4 regions of the Thermopolyspora sp. NPDC052614 genome follow, and region 2 is predicted to be linked to each of the others. Evidence: riboswitches for the same ligand, from Rfam matches in the RefSeq annotation. Region 2 holds a riboswitch; each other region holds the start of a gene.
What was found. Region 2 has a riboswitch for S-adenosylmethionine ahead of AB0K60_RS12240 (DUF3293 domain-containing protein). Riboswitches for the same ligand answer to the same signal wherever they lie in the genome.
Positions count from the first base shown of each region.

Region 1 (4,206 bases), on a different contig from region 2:
GTATTGATTGTCAGAACGGTCGGCGAGGCCGCGCCCGCCGAGGCGGGGGCCGCGCCGCCGCCGGCGGCGGTGGTTCCGGCGCCGGTGCCGGACGTGCCGCAGGCGGTCAGCAGTAACAGGGAGGACAGGGCGGCGACGGCGATCCGGGACACCGATGGCATGGGGGATTCCTCTCAGGGGTTCGTCACAAGGGGGTTCGGGGCGTCCGGACGAGCAGGTCAGAGCACCTTGCCGAGGAAGGCGCGGGTGCGCTCGTGCCGGGGGGCGTCGAGCACCTGGGCGGGCGGGCCCTGCTCGACGATCAGGCCGTCGTCCATGAAGACCACGGTGTCGGCGACCTCGCGGGCGAAGCCGATCTCGTGGGTCACGACGATCATGGTGGTGCCGTTGCGGGCGAGGGTCTTCATCGCCTCAAGCACCTCGCCGACCAGCTCCGGGTCGAGCGCGGAGGTCGGCTCGTCGAAGAGCACCACCTTGGGGCGCAGGGCGAGCGCGCGGGCGATGGCGACGCGCTGCTGCTGGCCGCCGGACAACTGCCGGGGATAGGCGTTGATCTTGTCGGAGAGGCCCACCTGCTCCAGCAGCTCGGCCGCGAGCGCCTCCACCTGCGCGCGGGGCCTGCGTTGCGCCGACAGCGGGGCCTCGATCACGTTCTGCAGCACGGTCAGGTGGGGGAACAGGTTGAAGTTCTGGAAGACGAAGCCGATGTTGGTGCGCTGGCGGAGGATGTCGCGTTCCTTCAGCTCGTACAGGCGGTCGCCCACCCGCCGGTAGCCGATGTACTCGCCGTCGATCGTGACGTACCCGCGGTCGATCTTCTCCAGGTGGTTGACGCAGCGCAGCAGGGTCGATTTGCCCGAGCCGGACGGGCCGAGCACGACGGTGACCTCGCCGGGCCGTACGGTGAGGTCGATGCCGCGCAGTACCTCCAGCGGGCCGTAGCTCTTGTGCACGCCGCGTACCTCGACCATGGGCGCGGTCACGACGGGCTCCCAGTGTCAGAGGCAGTGTCAGGGGCGGGGTCAGGGGCGGGGTCAGAGGCGGGGTCAGAGGCAGGGTCAGGAGCGGGGGCCGGGCCGCCGGGGGCCGGGATGAGACGCCGGCGGCGGGCGGCGCGGCGCAGTTCGACCAGGCGGCGGGCGCGTTGCAGGGGCGTGGGCGGCAGGGCGCGGGACTGGCCGCGGCCGAAGTGCCGCTCCACGTAGTACTGCGCGATCGACAGCACCGTGGTCAGGATCAGGTACCAGATCGCGGCGACGAGCAGCATGGCGATCACGCGGCCGTTGCGGTTGTAGATGACCTGTACCTGGTAGAACAGCTCGGGCAGCGCCATGATGTAGACGACCGAGGTGCCCTTGACCAGGCCGATGATCTCGTTGCCGGCGTTGGGCACGATCGTCCGCATCGCCTGGGGGAGCTGGATGCGGAAGATCTGCCGGGCGCGGGGGATGCCGAGCGCGGCGGCGGCCTCCAACTGGCCCGGGTCCACCGACAGCAGGCCCCCGCGTACGATCTCCGCCGCGTAGGCGGCCTGGTGCAGCGCCAGGCCGAGGGCCGCCGCCGTCACCGGGCCGATCAGATCCATCGAGCCGATGGAGAAGAACGCCGGGCCGAACGGCACGCCGAACGAGATCTGCTTGTACAGCGCGGCCAGGTTGTACCAGAACAGCAGTTGCAGGATGAGCGGCACCGAGCGGAACAGCCAGACGTAGCCCCACGCCACCGACGTCAGCAGCGGGACGCGGGACAGGCGCATCAGGGCGATCACGGTCCCCAGCAGGAAGCCGAGGACGATGCCGAGCGCGGTGAGCTGCAGGGTGAACAGCACCGCGTTGAGGACGGAGGGGTGGAACAGGTACTCGCCGACGACCGGCCAGTCCCAGGCCGGGTTGGTGATCAGCGCGTTGACGGCCATGGCGAGCAGGACCAGGACGACGGCGGTCGCGATCCAGCGCCAGGGGTGGCGTGCCTTCACCACGCGCAAGGTGTCGGCGGAGTCGTGCGTGGTGTCGTGGTCGAGCGCTTGGGTCAGGCTCACGGCGGCTCCTCGGCCCGCTGGGGGCGGATGTGGGGCGGCCCCCGCGCCGGTCGGCCGAGGCGCATGCGGGCATGGCGGCCTGGTCGAGCCGGGTACGGGGGCCGTGGGGTACGGGAGATGGGCGGCCGGAGGCCGCGGGCGATCAGCGGGTCAGCCGTGACACAGAGATGACCGCACGCGGCAGTGGTCGATGTGACCTCGCCGGGTCAGCAGTGCCTGGGGGCGCATGGCCCTACTGCAACATGAGAGATTGATTCCGTCAAGTCCTACTTGTTTTGAGGGTTTTTCTTCGATCACCCGCTTGCGACCGCCCGGCCGGAACGGGTTATAGTTCCGGATGGGTCATGAGCGCCAGCGTCAAGCCCCGGCTTGCTGGCCGGCAACCCTCCGTCTGCGGCGGGGTGCCCCGGGTGAGGACCTGGCCTGGCGCGAAGGGCGTCGGGCAAGCGCGGGCCCCTTGAGCGGACGCCACGGGGGCCAATGGCCCCTGGAGGCTTGGCATGTCCATTTTGACGATTCTCGACTCCGCCGCCGCCGGTTCCGTCCGGCCCGACCCCGCGTCGTCCACGCCAGCGCAGACGCCCGCCGTGTCGTCGTCCAGCGCGCCGACGTCCAGCGCGCCGACGTCCAGCGCGCCGACGTCCGGCGTGCCGTCGCCAGCGGCGTCGTCCTCCGGCGCCCGGTCGTCCGCCGTGACGCGCATCCCGGCCGTGCTCGGCGCGGACCTGCGGGTGCCGGTCAAGGACGGGAGGCAGGTGCCGTACGCGAACCTCGACTACGCCGCCAGCGCGCCCTGTCTGGAGGCGGTGAGCGAGGCCGTCGCCGAGGCGCTGCCCGCCTACTCCAGCGTGCATCGGGGCGCGGGATACGCCTCCCGGCTCACCACCGCCCGCTACGAGCAGGCCAGGCACACGGTTCGGGCGTTCGCCGGGGCCCGGCCGGACGACGCGGTCGTGTTCACGCGCAACACCACCGACGCGATGAACCTGCTGGCCCGCTGCCTGCCGGACGGCACCACCGTGGTCGTCTTCGAGAGCGAGCACCACGCCTCGCTCCTGCCGTGGGGCCGGGCCGTCCGCCTGGCGCCGCCCGCGTCCCCCGGCGAGGCCGTACGCGCGGCCGATCGCGCCCTCGCCGCGCTCGACGGCCCGGCGCTGCTGGTCGTCACCGCCGCCTCCAACGTCACCGGCGAGCTGTGGCCGGTCGCCGCCCTGGCCGCGGTCGCCCACGGGTACGGCGCCCGGATCGCGGTGGACGCCGCGCAGTTCGCACCGCATCGCCGGCTGGACATCGCGGCGCTCGACGCGGACTACGTGGCGTTCTCCGGCCACAAGCTGTACGCGCCGTTCGGGGCGGGGGCCCTCATCGGGCGGGGCGACTGGCTCGCGCGGGCCGAGCCGTACCTGCGCGGGGGCGGCGCGTCGAAGAACGTCGGCGACGAGGTGGAGTGGAGCGCGGACCCCGAGCAGCGACACGAGGCGGGCACCCCGAACGTGCTGGGCGCCATCGCGCTCGCCGCCGCCTGCGAAACGCTGACCGCCGCCGGATGGACCGAGCTGGTCCGGGAGGAGGAACGGCTCACCGCCCGGCTCCGCGCCGGGCTGCCGAACGGCGTGCGCGAGCTGGCGCTGTGGGGGCCGGATCACCCGCGGATCGGCGTGGTCTCGTTCACCGTGGACGGACGCGGCGCGCGGGAGGTGGCCGAGATCCTCTCGTCCGAGTACGGCATCGGCGTGCGGGACGGCAAGTTCTGCGCCCATCCGCTGGTACGCAGGCTGGTGGGGGGCGAGGGCGGCTGCGTGGACGGGTCGGGGGCGGCCGTACGGGCGTCGATCGGCATCGGGACGACCGACGAGCACGTCGACCGGCTCATCGCGGCCCTGCGGGACATCGTCGAGGGGAAGGTCTGATGCTCGGCGGGCCGTCTCTGCCGGTTTGGTGTGCGGGATGGCAAGTTCTGCGCCCACCCGTCGGCCTCGACGCCGCTGTCAGCCATCGGCCCCTTGGATACAGCCCTGCCCGCAGCCGCGCGTCGTCCTCGGGTCCTCGCCAAGACACTTGCGGCTGTCGGCTTAACCAATGGGCTTGACGAAGATTCCTTTATTTCCTACTGTTTATATGGGTTAGACGGTCGATCCCGTGGGACGGCTCGCATCTCCGGTAGCGGC
Region 1 is NZ_JBFATZ010000003.1:468,413-472,618, reverse strand. Features, by position in the region: gene AB0K60_RS08745 (ABC transporter substrate-binding protein) at 1-161, opposite strand, end outside; gene AB0K60_RS08740 (amino acid ABC transporter ATP-binding protein) at 219-971, opposite strand; gene AB0K60_RS08735 (amino acid ABC transporter permease) at 980-2,038, opposite strand; SAM riboswitch class IV at 2,379-2,493, shown strand; gene AB0K60_RS08730 (aminotransferase class V-fold PLP-dependent enzyme) at 2,539-3,948, shown strand.
Region 1: another riboswitch for S-adenosylmethionine. It lies ahead of AB0K60_RS08730 (aminotransferase class V-fold PLP-dependent enzyme); the one in region 2 lies ahead of AB0K60_RS12240 (DUF3293 domain-containing protein).

Region 2 (4,206 bases):
CTCGTACTACACGCCCAGTCCGGTCGTCTCGTTCCTCGTCCGCTTCGTCGACGACATTTTGCGGGCGCGGTTCGGGCGTGAGGGCGGGTTCGCGTCGGACGATGTGATGGTCGTCGATCCGGCCATGGGCACGGGCACCTTCCTGCTCAACATCGTCGACACGGTCGCCCGGACCGTGGCGGAGGAGGAAGGCGAGGGAGCCGTCCCCGGCCGCCTCAAGAAGCTCTTCGGCCGCCTCGTTGGAATGGAACGGCAGGCCGGGCCGTACGCGGTCGCCGAACTCAGGCTCAACCAGGCGCTCAAATCCGAGTACGGCGCCGAGGTCTCCGAAAAAGATCAGAAGCTCTATGTCATCGACACCTTGGACAGCCCGTTTGAGGAGACCGGGCTTCCGATCGGTTCGATATACGAGCCGATCGTCCGTGCGCGGCGAGAGGCGAACCGCATCAAACGGGAGACGCCGGTCCAAGTGGTGATCGGCAACCCGCCGTACCGGGAACGTGCCAAAGGCATGGGAGGCTGGATCGAGCAGGGTGCGGAGAACTCCGGGTACGGCATCCCGCTGAACGCCTTCAAAGCACCTGGGCTCGGCAGATACGAGTATGTCCTTTCCAACCTGTACGTGTACTTCTGGAGATGGGCGACGTGGAAGGTGTTCGATGCCCACCCCGAGCACCCGGCCGGCATCGTCGCCTTCATCTCCACCTCGGGATACACAACCGGCCCCGGCTTCGCCGGCATGCGGGAATACCTGCGTCGGACGGCCGATGAGGGATGGATCATCGACCTCTCCCCGGAGGGGCATCAGCCCGATGTTCCCACTCGGATTTTCGCCGGCGTCCAGCAGCCGCTGTGCATCGGAGTCTTCGCCCGGTACGGCGCCGGCCATCGGAACACGCCCGCGGTGATTCATCACATCAGCGTGTCCGGGCGCCGGACGGAGAAGTTCGCCCGTCTGGCGGAGTTGTACCTCGACGATCCCGAGTGGCGCGACTGTGGGACAGGCTGGCATGACCGGTTCCACCCCGCCGGCGCGGACGTCTGGCTGAGCCACCCGGCACTCGGTGACCTGATGCCCTGGCACGCCCCCGGGGTCAAGCCGAACCGAACATGGGTCTACGATCCGAACCCGGAAACCCTGCGGAGGCGCTGGGCGCGCCTGATCAATGCCCCCGCCGCGGAAAAGGCCGGGCTTTTCAAGGAGACCCGAGACCGGACAGTCGAATCCGTCGCCACGGAGGCCGGCTCCGACGGGGTGTCGGTAACGCCCACCATCGCTGAGGAGACCTCCCTAGAACCTCGAATCGAGACGGTTGCGTTTCGCAGCTTCGACCGGCAGAAGATCATCTACGACCTTCGAGCCATCGACTTTCCTCGCCCGGCGCTGTGGCAGGTGCGCGGGCAGCGGCAAATATTCGTGTCCGAGCAGCACGCCGAACCATTGGGAACGGGCCCCGGCCTGGTGTTCAGCGCCTACGTTCCCGATATGCACCACGTCAACGGCCGCGGTGGCCGGGTGCTCCCGCTCTTCCGGGATAACGCCGCCAGATCGGCCAACTTCGCTCCCGGACTGATCCGCCTGCTGTCCCAGCGACTCGATCTGCCCGTGACGGCACCGGATCTGCTGGCCTACATCGCGGCGGTGACCGCACACAGCGGCTACACCGCCCGCTTCTTCGAGCACCTGCGCACCCCCGGCATCCGGGTGCCCCTAACGGCGGACCCGGATTTGTGGAGACGGGCCGTACCGCTCGGCCGACGCGTGATCTGGCTGCATACCTATGGCGAGCGCTTCGTCGATCCCGGCGAGGGGCGCCCAGCCGGTCCCCCCAAACCGGACGCCGGTATTCGGGCCATGGCACGAGTGCGAATTCCGGGGAATATCGAGGAGATGCCGGACGACATTGTCTACGACGCCCAGACCGGGACTCTGCAGGTCGGTGGAGGTCGCATATCACCGGTGCTCCCAGAGGTCTGGGCGTACGAGGTCTCCGGGAGGAGGATCATCAAAAAATGGTTTGACTACCGGAAGAAGAATCCGGGAGGCCGAAAGTCCTCGCCGCTCGACCATATCCGCACCGAAGAGTGGCCTGCAGAGTTCACCACCGAACTCCTCCGTCTCCTACATGTGCTGACGCTCTGCGTGAAACTCGAGCCCGAACAATCCGATCTACTGGAGCAGATCTGCGCTGGCCCGCTCGTCACCGTAGCCGACCTGAAAGAATCACAGGTCCTTCCACCCCCGCCCGCCGCCCGCAAGGCGCCCGCCACCGAATCACCAGAGGCTCTCACTCTGTTGTGAATCAGCTTGCGGCGGACGGATGCCCAGATTCCTTTCCGCCGGGAAGGCTGCGAGAAGCGGTCGGGGTGCCGTACGGCCGCGGCGGCTGCCGGGTCCTCCCTGGAGGCATGGAGAGCGATGTGCGCGGTGAGGCAGGCTGCCGGCCGATCCTGATCCAGGGGCGTGGTCGCTTGGTGGCCTGGGCCGGATGCCCGGACTGCCGTCCGGTTTCCGGCTAGATGTTGACCATTGACGGCTTGCGTCGCTAATGTGCCGCCCTGGGTCATGAGTTCCAGTGTCAAGCCCCGGCTCGCTGGACGGCATCCCGCCCGCTGCGGGTGCCCCGGGTGACGACCCGCTCCGCGTGAGACGCGCGGAGAACGGCGGATCACCGGGGCCGGTCGGGCTACCGGGGTCCCAGGCCCCGGAGGTGCGTCATGCCCGTCCCGAACGATCTCCATGCCCTGCTTCTCACCCGCTGCCCGGGCTGCGGCGTGTTCTTCAACGTCATGAACCTGGGGCCGCGCGAGCCCGTCATCGAGGCGTTCCCCGGCGTTTACTACGCCCGGTGCCCGCACTGCAAGGTCCGGTGGCATGTGCACCCGCTCGGCACCGCGGAGCGCGACCTGGCCGACCCGTTCGTCGCCGAACGCCCGGCCGTGCAGCTCGACCTGGCCGCCGCCTGGACCGGCGCCGTGCTCCGGCTCACGCTGGACGACCACATCCTGCGGGTGGGCCCCGCGGCCGGCGGGCCGGACGCCGACGAGATTCCGCATCCCCTGGACGAGGTGGCCCACGTGCTGACGGGCTGGAACCCGGGTGGTCTGCCGGGACGCCTGGCCCACAACCTGGACGCGCACCAGCGGCTGCTCGACGAGCTGCGTGAGCGCGGCCTGCGTCTGTGGACCGATGCCGCCTGCCACCATCCCGAGTTCGCCTGGGCCGAGCGGTCGGTGGTCGTGGTGGGAGCCGAGGAGAGCCTCGTCCTGGAGGTCGCCCGCCGGTTCGGCCAGCCGGCCGTCCTGCGCTGGACGGTGGGGCTGCTGACCCCGATCGGCACTCGCACCTGGGAACCCCTCGCCGACGGCGACCCGGTCGTCGTCACCCGGCTGCCGCAGCGGCCCTGCGTGATGACCGGCGAGGCCCGGGACGAGGTCTGCCGCAACCCCGGAGGGCCGTGGATCAGCCGGTCGATACACTTCGGCGCGGAGTGGAACGACCGGCGCGCCTGCCTCTACGCGGCTCTCGGCTGCGACACCTGCCATGGCGGGCGGGCCGGCGGGGTCGTCGGCATGGCCGTCGGCGATGTGTCCATCGAGCGCAGCGTTCCCAGCCGGTACGGCCTGGCACGCCGGGCAGCCGTGGCCGGAATGTGACCCAAAAAGGCTGTGCACTTCGTTCACGGTAGCCGTATAAGTGGGATACCTGCCTCTTGCGCATCAGTTGTCCTCCTTTGTCCCGAAAGACCAATAGATGGAACTCCTCGACGCCTGCGCCCGGCTCGGCGCTCTCGCCCCCCACCCGCTCGACGACGAAGTGCGCCGGTCGATCGGGACGCTGCCGCCTCCGCGGCCTCCCGCAGGCGAGGGGTGCCGGTCAGGGAACCGGCCAGGTCGGCGAGGGCCTCCGCCAGTTCGACGCCCGGCTCCTCGCGGGCCTCGAACACCTCGACCCGGATCGCGTTCGCGTACGCCGCCTCGAGCGCGGGGCATCCCTCCTCGCCGAAATGCCCGAGGTACCGGGACTGCACGCCTTCTGCCTGGACCGGCTCGCCTGGTGCCGCGCCCAACTCGGCCATCCCGACGAGGCCGTATGGCTGGCCCGCCGCGGCGTCGCCCTGCTCGAACCGACCGCCGGAGACGACCACGACCCCCACCTCCCCGAACTGGGCGTGCTGCTGTGCGACCTCGCCGGCTACCTGCTCG
Region 2 is NZ_JBFATZ010000005.1:12,473-16,678, reverse strand. Features, by position in the region: gene AB0K60_RS12245 (type ISP restriction/modification enzyme) at 1-2,302, shown strand, start outside; SAM riboswitch class IV at 2,563-2,671, shown strand; gene AB0K60_RS12240 (DUF3293 domain-containing protein) at 2,719-3,657, shown strand; gene AB0K60_RS12235 (hypothetical protein) at 4,008-4,206, shown strand, end outside.

Region 3 (4,206 bases), on a different contig from region 2:
GGGTAGTCGTCGTGCACGCTGAGGATGAGCGGATCCCAGTCCTCGGTGGCGTACTCGTCCTCGATCTCCTTGGCGCAGCGCTGCACGGCCGCCGTGTACTCGCGGTACTCGGGCAGGTCGTGCCGGGAGGGGTAGGCGAAGGCGAGGTGCACCACCCGGCCGTGCCATTCGGGGTGGTCGGCGAGGAACTCCCGGTAGGCGTGCAGGCCGCGCACGATGTTCTTGGACAGCTCGGTCCGGTCGATGCGCACGATCAGCCGCCGGTCGCCGACCAGCTCGCGGATCGCGTCGACGCGGGCGGCCACGTCGGGCTCGCGGGAGCGCGCGACCAGCGCCTCGCCGTCCACGCCGAGCGCGTGCACCCCGATCCGGGTGGTGCGGCCCTCGTGCACCACGGTCCGCGCGGCGTGGTCCACCTGCGCGCCGAGCACCGCCTCGCAGCAGTCCATGAACGCCGTCGCCCACCGCGCGGTGAGGAACCCGGCGTGGTCGGCCCCGAGGATGCCGGACAGCACCTCGCACGCCACGTCGTCGGGCAGCAGCGAGAAGTACTCCGGCGGGGCCCACGGCGTGTGGGAGAAGTGCGCGATGCGCAGGTCGGGGCGCTCGACGCGGAGCATCGCCGGGGCGAGCGCCAGGTGGTAGTCCTGGATGAGCACCCGCGCGCCGTGCGCGGCGTCCTCGGCGAGCGCCACCGCGAACATCGCGTTGTAGTCCTGGTACGACTCCCACTCCCGGCGGAACCGCGTCCCGAAGTGCGGGGAGTTGGGGGTGTCGTAGAGCAGGTGGTGGACGAACCACAGCGTGGAGTTGGCCACGTCGTTGTAGGCGCGGTGGAACGTCGCCGGGGGGATGTCGAGCATGCGCACCGGACCGGTGTCGTGGCCGGCCAGGTCCAGCCTGCCGCCGGGCGCGCCGCGCGCCGCGCTGCGGTCGCCGTCGGACAGCGCCGCGCACACCCACAACATCGAGGTCTCCTTGGCCACCTCCACCAGGCCGGACACCAGCCCGCCGCCGCCGCGGCGCATGGTCAGCACGCCGTCCTCGGACAGGGTGAACGAACACGGCCCCCGGTTGGAGGCGACCAGGACTGCGTGCATCGATCCGCTCCACTCGCTTGGGCCCTCGCCGGCGGCCTTGTCAGCAGGCTAACCAAAAGCGGTCCTCGCCAATAGGATGACCGCGCAGGACGGAATCGCCGATGCGTGGTTCGGCCGAATGGGGGTTTGACGAGGATGGCGCTTGACGAGACGACGGAGGAGCTGGCCCGCGCAGCCGCCCAGGGGGATCATCGTTCGCTCGGAGAGCTGCTGCGGCGCATCGAACCCGATGTGTTGCGGCACTGCGCCCGCCTGCTGCCCTACCAGCAGGACGCCGAGGAGGCCTGCCAGGACACGCTGCTCGCCGTGGCCCGCAACATCGGCAGGTTCGAGGGGCGGGCGAGGTTCAGCACCTGGCTGCACATCGTGACGGCCAACTGCGCCCGCACGACGTACCGCAGCCTCAAGCGGCGCTCCTCGGAGCAGGCCGAGGAGCTGCCCGAGCAGCGCCCCGACCCGCGGCGGGTGAGCGTGATCGCCGGGTCGCGGCTGGACCTGCTGGACGCGATGGAGGCGCTGGAGGCCGACAAGCCCGAGCTGGCCCAGGCCCTGGTGCTGCGCGACATCTGCCAGCTCGACTACGCGGAGGTCGCCGAGCAGCTCGACATCCCGCTCGGCACCGCCAAGTCGCGCATCCATCAGGCGCGCAAGTACGTGCAGTCCGCGCTCGGGGAGGCGTACGGCTGACGCCTCCGGGGCGGCGCGGCGGTCACGCTGGGCAACCGGGGCGGCAACCGGGGCGGCAACCGGGGCAGGGCCTGGAGGGGGCGGGATCGGACGGGCCGGTCTCGCGGAGTGAGACACGCCCTCGGTTCGCCGTTACCCCGTTGTAAAGTCTTTATGGATACCCGTGCGGTTCGGCCCATGCGCTGCCGCGATGTCGGGTTTCCGGGGATCGGGGCCGCCGCCGGTTGTCTGCTCACCGGCTGTAATCACTCGATCGGGCCCCGCCGTGGGTACAACTGAAGATTGCTCATCCAGAGGGGTGGAGGGACCGGCCCGTTGAAGCCCCGGCAACCCTCCCGGTGTAGCTGCGCTCGCGATCCGCGGGGCCGCCCGGGACAGGTGCCAATTCCGGCCCGCGACCAGGGTGGTCGCCGGGTGAAGATGAGGAGAAAGGCCTCGCTTCATGGCGCTTGCAAGCACGGAATCCGTCTCGACGTCCACCTACGACTTCGGCCCCGCCATCGGCCTGTCCTGCCGAGAGTGCGGGGCTTTGTATGATCTCGGCCCTAACTTCGCCTGTATCGAGTGTTTTGGGCCACTTGAGGTGGCATACCCGTGGAACACCGAGCAAGGTCCGGCCGCCGACCAGGTCGGCGAGGCCCTGCGGGCGAGGATCGAGTCCGGCCCGGTGAGCATCTGGCGGTACGCCCCGCTGCTGCCGGTGCCGGCCGACGTCGCGGCCAAGCCCAACCTCGCGCCGGGCTGGACCAAGCTCGTCAAGGCCGACAACCTGGCCAAGGAGCTCGGCCTGCGCAGTTTGCACGTGAAGGACGACTCGGGCAACCCCACGCACTCGTTCAAGGACCGGGTGGTGGCGATCGCGCTTGAGGCGGCCCGCACGTTCGGCTTCCACACGCTGTCGTGCTCCTCGACCGGCAACCTCGCCGGCGCGGTCACCGCGGCGGCCGCCCGCGCCGGGCTCGACGCCTGCGTGTTCATCCCCGCGAACCTGGAGGAGGCCAAGATCGTCATGGCCTCGGTGTACGGCAAGCGGCTGGTGGCGATCGACGGCACCTACGACGATGTGAACCGTTTCTGCTCGGAGCTGATCGGCGACCCGCTGGGCGACAAGTGGGGCTTCGTCAACGTCAACCTGCGGCCCTACTACGGGGAGGGCTCCAAGACGCTGGCGTACGAGATCGCCGAGCAGCTCGGCTGGCGGCTGCCGGACCAGATCGTGATCCCGGTGGCGTCCGGCTCGCAGCTCACCAAGATTGACAAGGGCTTCAAGGAGCTGATCAGGCTGGGGCTGGTGGAGGACCGGCCCTACAAGATCTTCGGGGCGCAGGCCGAGGGCTGCTCGCCGGTGTCGGCGGCGTTCAAGGCCGGGCACGACGTGGTGCGGCCGGTGAAGCCCGACACGATCGCCAAGTCGCTGGCGATCGGCAACCCGGCCGACGGGCCGTACGTGCTGGACATCGCCCGCCGGACCGGCGGGGCGGTGGAGGATGTCACCGACGAGCAGATCGTCGACGCCGTGCGGCTGCTCGCCCGCACCGAGGGCATCTTCGCCGAGACGGCGGGCGGCGTCACCGTCGGCGTGCTGCGCAAGCTGGTGGCGGACGGGAGGATCGACCCCGACGCGGAGACGGTCGTCCTCAACACCGGCGACGGCCTCAAGACGCTCGACGCGGTGTCCGCCGGGGCGCGGCCCACCGCAGTGATCCGCCCGTCTCTCGACGCTTTTCGCGCTGCATTCCCCGACAACTCCTGAAAGGGTCGTTATTATGAGCGTATCAGTACGGATTCCGACGATTCTCCGCACATATACGCAGGGTGTCGCCGAGGTCACCGGAGAGGGGGCGACCCTTCGCGACGTACTGCAGAAGCTGGACGCGGACTATCCGGGCATCGGCGGGCGAATTCTGGACGAAACGGGCAAGATTCGCCGTTTTGTCAACGTCTATGTCGGGGAAGAGGACGTCCGTTTTGCCGATGGACTGGACACCTCCATCCCCGAAGGGGCGCAGATCTCGATAATCCCCGCCGTGGCCGGAGGCTGACTCTCCGCATCGCCCGACGCCCGCGTACGGCCTTGCCGACGCGGGCGTCGTCGCGTCCAGGGCCGGTGACGTGCTGGGCTATCAGTAACGAAGTTTAAGAAACGGGATACAAAATACCTAAATTGTCATTCGCCTCCCGGAAGCGGGCCCAATTGCGTCCCGCTTAGAGCGAACGTCAAGGGTGAGTTTGGCGATTGACTCTGTTGCCCCACGGCATGCCACAGGTATCGTCGAGGACGATCGACGTGCCCGGGAAGTTGGCGACTTCCCGGCTCGGAGGTCAGGGACCTCGCGGTGAATGGGCGAGGTTCCGAAGCCCAGTAAGAGGAGTCGGAAAGTGGCGCAGGGCACCGTCAAGTGGTTCAACGCGGACAAGG
Region 3 is NZ_JBFATZ010000028.1:17,384-21,589, forward strand. Features, by position in the region: gene AB0K60_RS35005 (trehalose-6-phosphate synthase) at 1-1,100, opposite strand, end outside; gene AB0K60_RS35010 (RNA polymerase sigma factor) at 1,236-1,787, shown strand; SAM riboswitch class I at 2,071-2,214, shown strand; gene thrC (threonine synthase) at 2,230-3,540, shown strand; gene AB0K60_RS35020 (MoaD/ThiS family protein) at 3,554-3,829, shown strand; gene AB0K60_RS35025 (cold-shock protein) at 4,167-4,206, shown strand, end outside.
Region 3: another riboswitch for S-adenosylmethionine. It lies ahead of thrC (threonine synthase); the one in region 2 lies ahead of AB0K60_RS12240 (DUF3293 domain-containing protein).

Region 4 (4,206 bases), on a different contig from region 2:
CAGGCGGGCGCCCTCGCGGTCCATGACCCGCGGGTCGCGCAAGGCGTTGGCCAGCAGTGACATGCCCTGATAGGCGGCCACCAGCGTCAGGGCGAGGCCGTCGGGTTCCGGCTGGCCCAGTTCGCGGAACTGCTGCTCCACCCAGTCGAGCAGCAGCCGGATGACCTTGCCCGCCTCGACGTCCAGGCCGCCCTCGTCGCGTTTGTCGAGTTCGCTGGCGAGCGTGCCGGTCGGGCAGCCGTAGCGTGCGGCCATGTCGCGCTGGCTCACCCACGTCTCGACCAGGCCCTTGAGCCGTTCGCGCGGATCGGGGAGCCGGTCCAGGCGGCCGGTGAGCAGCTCCAGCCGCCGGGCGTGCTCGGACAGCGCGGCGGCGACGAGCTCGTCCTTGGTCTTGAAGTAGTAGTACACGTTGCCGGCCGGGACATCGGCCGCGTGTGCGATGTCGGCGATCGTGGTGCGCTCGACCCCCTGCCGGTGGACGACCTCGGCGGCGGCCGCCATGAGCCGCTGCCGTTTGGCGCCGGCCGTCCGGGCTCGGGCGGACGATTTCAAGTCAGTCACCTGACTAACTATAGGCCGAGACGTGTTACAGTCCTTCTAAGTCAGTCAACTAACTAACTTGGAGGGACGCCCCCGTGATCACCGTTACCGGCGCCACCGGAAACGTCGGCCGTACCCTGGTCCGCATTCTCACCGAGCAGGGCCATGAGGTGACCGCCGTCTCCCGCCGCATCACCCCGTCCGACGTCCCGTACGGCGTCCGCACGGTCGCCGCGGATCTCGCACAGCCGCCCACCGGCCTGCCGCCCGCGGCGGACGCCGTGTTCCTCCTGATCGGCGGAGACCTGATGATGGCCGACGACCCCACCCAGGTCATCGCCCCGTTCGCCGACGCCGGCAAGATCGTCCTGCTCTCCTCCCAGGGCGTGGCCACCCGCCCGCACTCGGAGTCACACGGCCGCGCCTTCGCCGCCTTCGAACAGGCCGTCATGGAATCGGGAGCCGAGTGGACCATCCTGCGCCCCGGCGGCTTCGCCTCCAACGCCTACGCCTGGGCCCCCTCCATCAAGGCCACCCGCACCGTCGCCGCCCCCTTCGGCGACGTCGGCCTCCCGGTCATCGACCCCGACGACATCGCCGCCGTGGCCGCCATCACCCTCACCCGGCCCGGCCACACAAAAGCGATCTACGAATTGACCGGCCCCGAGCCGACCACCCCACGCGGGCGCACCGCCGCCATCGCCGCCGCCATCGGGGAGCCCATCACCTTCATCGAGCAGACCCGGCAGGAGGCCCGCGCCCAGATGCTCACCTTCATGCCGCCCCCGGTGGCCGACACCACCCTTGACATCCTCGGCACCCCGACCGCCCGCGAACAGTCCGTCAGCCCGGACGCCGAACGAATCCTCGGCCGCCCCCCGGGCACCTTCGCCGACTGGGCCCGGCGCAACGCCGCGGCCTTCCGCTGACTCCGCCGCACCCCCGTAAGACGGCCCACCGGTACATGCACCCGGGGTCCTCGGCCGTTCAGCCGCCGTGCCCGGCACGCCGATGGGCCGTCGGCGGCGAGATGGAAACCGTATCGCCGATCAGGACACGAAGCCCCCGTGCCGACGTGCCCGGCCGCGGCAGTGCCCGCGCGGCGACCGCGAGATGCGGCCCCGGTCAGGCCACCCGCCGCACGGCGCGGGCAACGCCCTTCTCCACATCGCCGCACGGCAACCGGTCCGCGACCCAGCCGTGGCTCTCCGCACGGTCATCGAGGCAGGACAACAGCCGCCACCTGCCCGGCTCCCAGGCGAAAATCGCATCCTGCCCGTAGCGCCACCCCAGAATGCGCGCCGCATCGTCGTCGAGCCCGACGATCGCGACGCTGGCCTCGACATGCAGGCGCCGCTCGTCCCCGCCCTCGGCCGGCCACCAGGTCAGCCCCCGCCCGCTCACCTCGGCCACCAGCATCGCCTGAGCACGGGCATTGGCCGCCGCCGAGACCGTACGGCCGCCCGGATTGCAGGCGGTCACGATGTGCACCGTCCACCCACGCGGATCGGGAAACTCCCCAATGGTCACGGCATCCGGCCGGGCCCGTACGGCGAGCACACCGTGGGCGGTGCGGAGCCGTACGACCGCCTGGCGATAGTGCGTCCAGCCGACGACGAGGGCGGGCGAAGTCATGACAGGGCGTCCCTCCGGGATCCGTGGACCCCGGTAGCGCACCGCCCCGGTGATCCGCTCGTTTCCCCGCGCACCCCGCGCGGGGCAGGTCCTCACCCGGGGCACCCGCAGCGGAGCGGGATGCCGTCCAGCAAGCCGGGGCTGAACGCTGGAACTCGTGACCCAGCCGGAAGCTAGCACCCAGAATGCAACCGGCGCAATGTGACTTTCCCGGCGATGCGATCGGTACGGAAGACTCTCGTCAATCTCGCCTCCCCGATCATCGCCTACGTCGACGACGACCGGCCGATCCTGGCCTCGTCGCAACCTTCCCTATTCCCCCACGATAAGGAGCATCCAGCTCAACGCCGCTTCGCGGTCGTCACCCGGAATCTCCCGGTTCACATAAGCCGCCGGCACGAACGGCCACGACCGCCAGCCGCGCACCGGACGGATCGCCCAGACATCGTTCTCACGACGCAGCGTCCACCCCTGGCCTGTGTCACGAGGAAGCGGCGGCGCGGACTTGACCAGCCGGGGCACTGCGGCAAGGCGCCTGAAGAGCCCTCGCCACCTGCCGGGCTCGCCCGGCACTTCGGCCGGCTGCTCGGCGTAGCGCCGTGGCCTGGAGGGACGCAGTGCCCAACCGATCAGGTGAGCCGCCTGACGAGCTTTAGCGACACTCACGCTTGCTCACCACCCGCTCGTAACTGGAGTCGCTGAACTCGAACTCCTTGCCGTGCAGCAGTCCGATCACGTACGCACCTACTCGCCACAGGCCAGGTTCGCATGGGGCCAGGACCTGGACAATGAGCGGATCCCCTTCGTCGCCAGGGATGGCGGTCTCCCGTACCGACGCTTGCTCATCCCATCTTCCCTCGCTCGTACGACGCTCCAGCGTGAGCGTCAGATAGTGCCGAGACGGAGGGATATCGCAGACCACGCCGACCTGCCCGAGGATGCTGGTGCCCGTCACGCGTGGTTTACCACCAAGGGCGAAGCCGAGGTCACGCGACTTGCCGCTCGCTACCGGATAACAACTGACAGTTGCCATAGCCGGCAACAGAGCAGCAGAAACGTAGGCCATGCTGCCCATCTTCGTCGGCATCCCACTCCCACCACACAGCCGTGCACTGACAGCTATCAATGCTCGCTGGTTGTAATGATGGCTGATGGGGCGGTCATGAGCGGCCAATTTCATGTTTCATGCGGGTGGAGCGCCGACCAGGCAACTGGCGCTGATTAGCACAGCGGGGGCGAGCAGCAGGCCGAGCTCCTCCCCGGAAACCCCGCCAGCGTTGTCCTGGTGTCCCGGCCCCGGCGATTAGCACCGCCTGGGCCGCCCGCAATCTAATCGGCGAGGATTCGCACCTCAGCACCCGGCAGGGCTGACCACCAATGCTTGTAACGGCGGTAGACCTCGGGCTCCCGGTCGGCGAGCAGCGCCATGAGCGCCCGCGCCTCGTCGGCCAGCTCGTCCCACGTCTCGCGGGGCAGCGGGTGGAACGCGGTGGTCTCGATTCCTTCCTCGACCCGCCGCCACACGCCTGCGACCTGCCCGTCGACCAGCAGCGTCGGCAGAACGTCGCCGTTGACCCGGGTCACGAGCTTGCGATAGCCCGGCGGGATGACCCGGCTGCGGTCGGCGTAGGCCAGCAGCACGTTGTCCCACATGGGCAGCAGCCGCGGCGGCGCCGGTGTGTCGGCAGCCGGACGCGGCGCCCCGGGCAGGTCGAACAACTCCGTGCCGTCGGGCCCGGTCAACCGTTCGAGCCCTCCGGCCAGGTCGTTCAGCGCGCCGCGGACCCTGGACCGCGTCACCAGGGCGAACTGCGCGACATCGGCCACCGACGCCGGGCCGTACGCCTCCAAATAACGCAGAACCAGCGTCCGCAGGGCTTGATCGGCCGCTTCCCCCACCGTCGGCGGAATCCCCGCCGCGATGTAGGCGGGCCGCTCACCGAACGACCATGGCCCACCGGTAACGGCATGCAGCAGCGGCGCGTACGACCGCACAGCCCACCACACGCCCTTCGGCGGAACACCGAG
Region 4 is NZ_JBFATZ010000038.1:4,993-9,198, forward strand. Features, by position in the region: gene AB0K60_RS37385 (TetR/AcrR family transcriptional regulator) at 1-564, opposite strand, end outside; gene AB0K60_RS37390 (NAD(P)H-binding protein) at 639-1,472, shown strand; gene AB0K60_RS37395 (DUF3293 domain-containing protein) at 1,669-2,178, opposite strand; SAM riboswitch class IV at 2,230-2,341, opposite strand; gene AB0K60_RS37400 (hypothetical protein) at 2,831-3,265, opposite strand; gene AB0K60_RS37405 (winged helix DNA-binding domain-containing protein) at 3,508-4,206, opposite strand, start outside.
Region 4: another riboswitch for S-adenosylmethionine. It lies ahead of AB0K60_RS37395 (DUF3293 domain-containing protein); the one in region 2 lies ahead of AB0K60_RS12240 (DUF3293 domain-containing protein).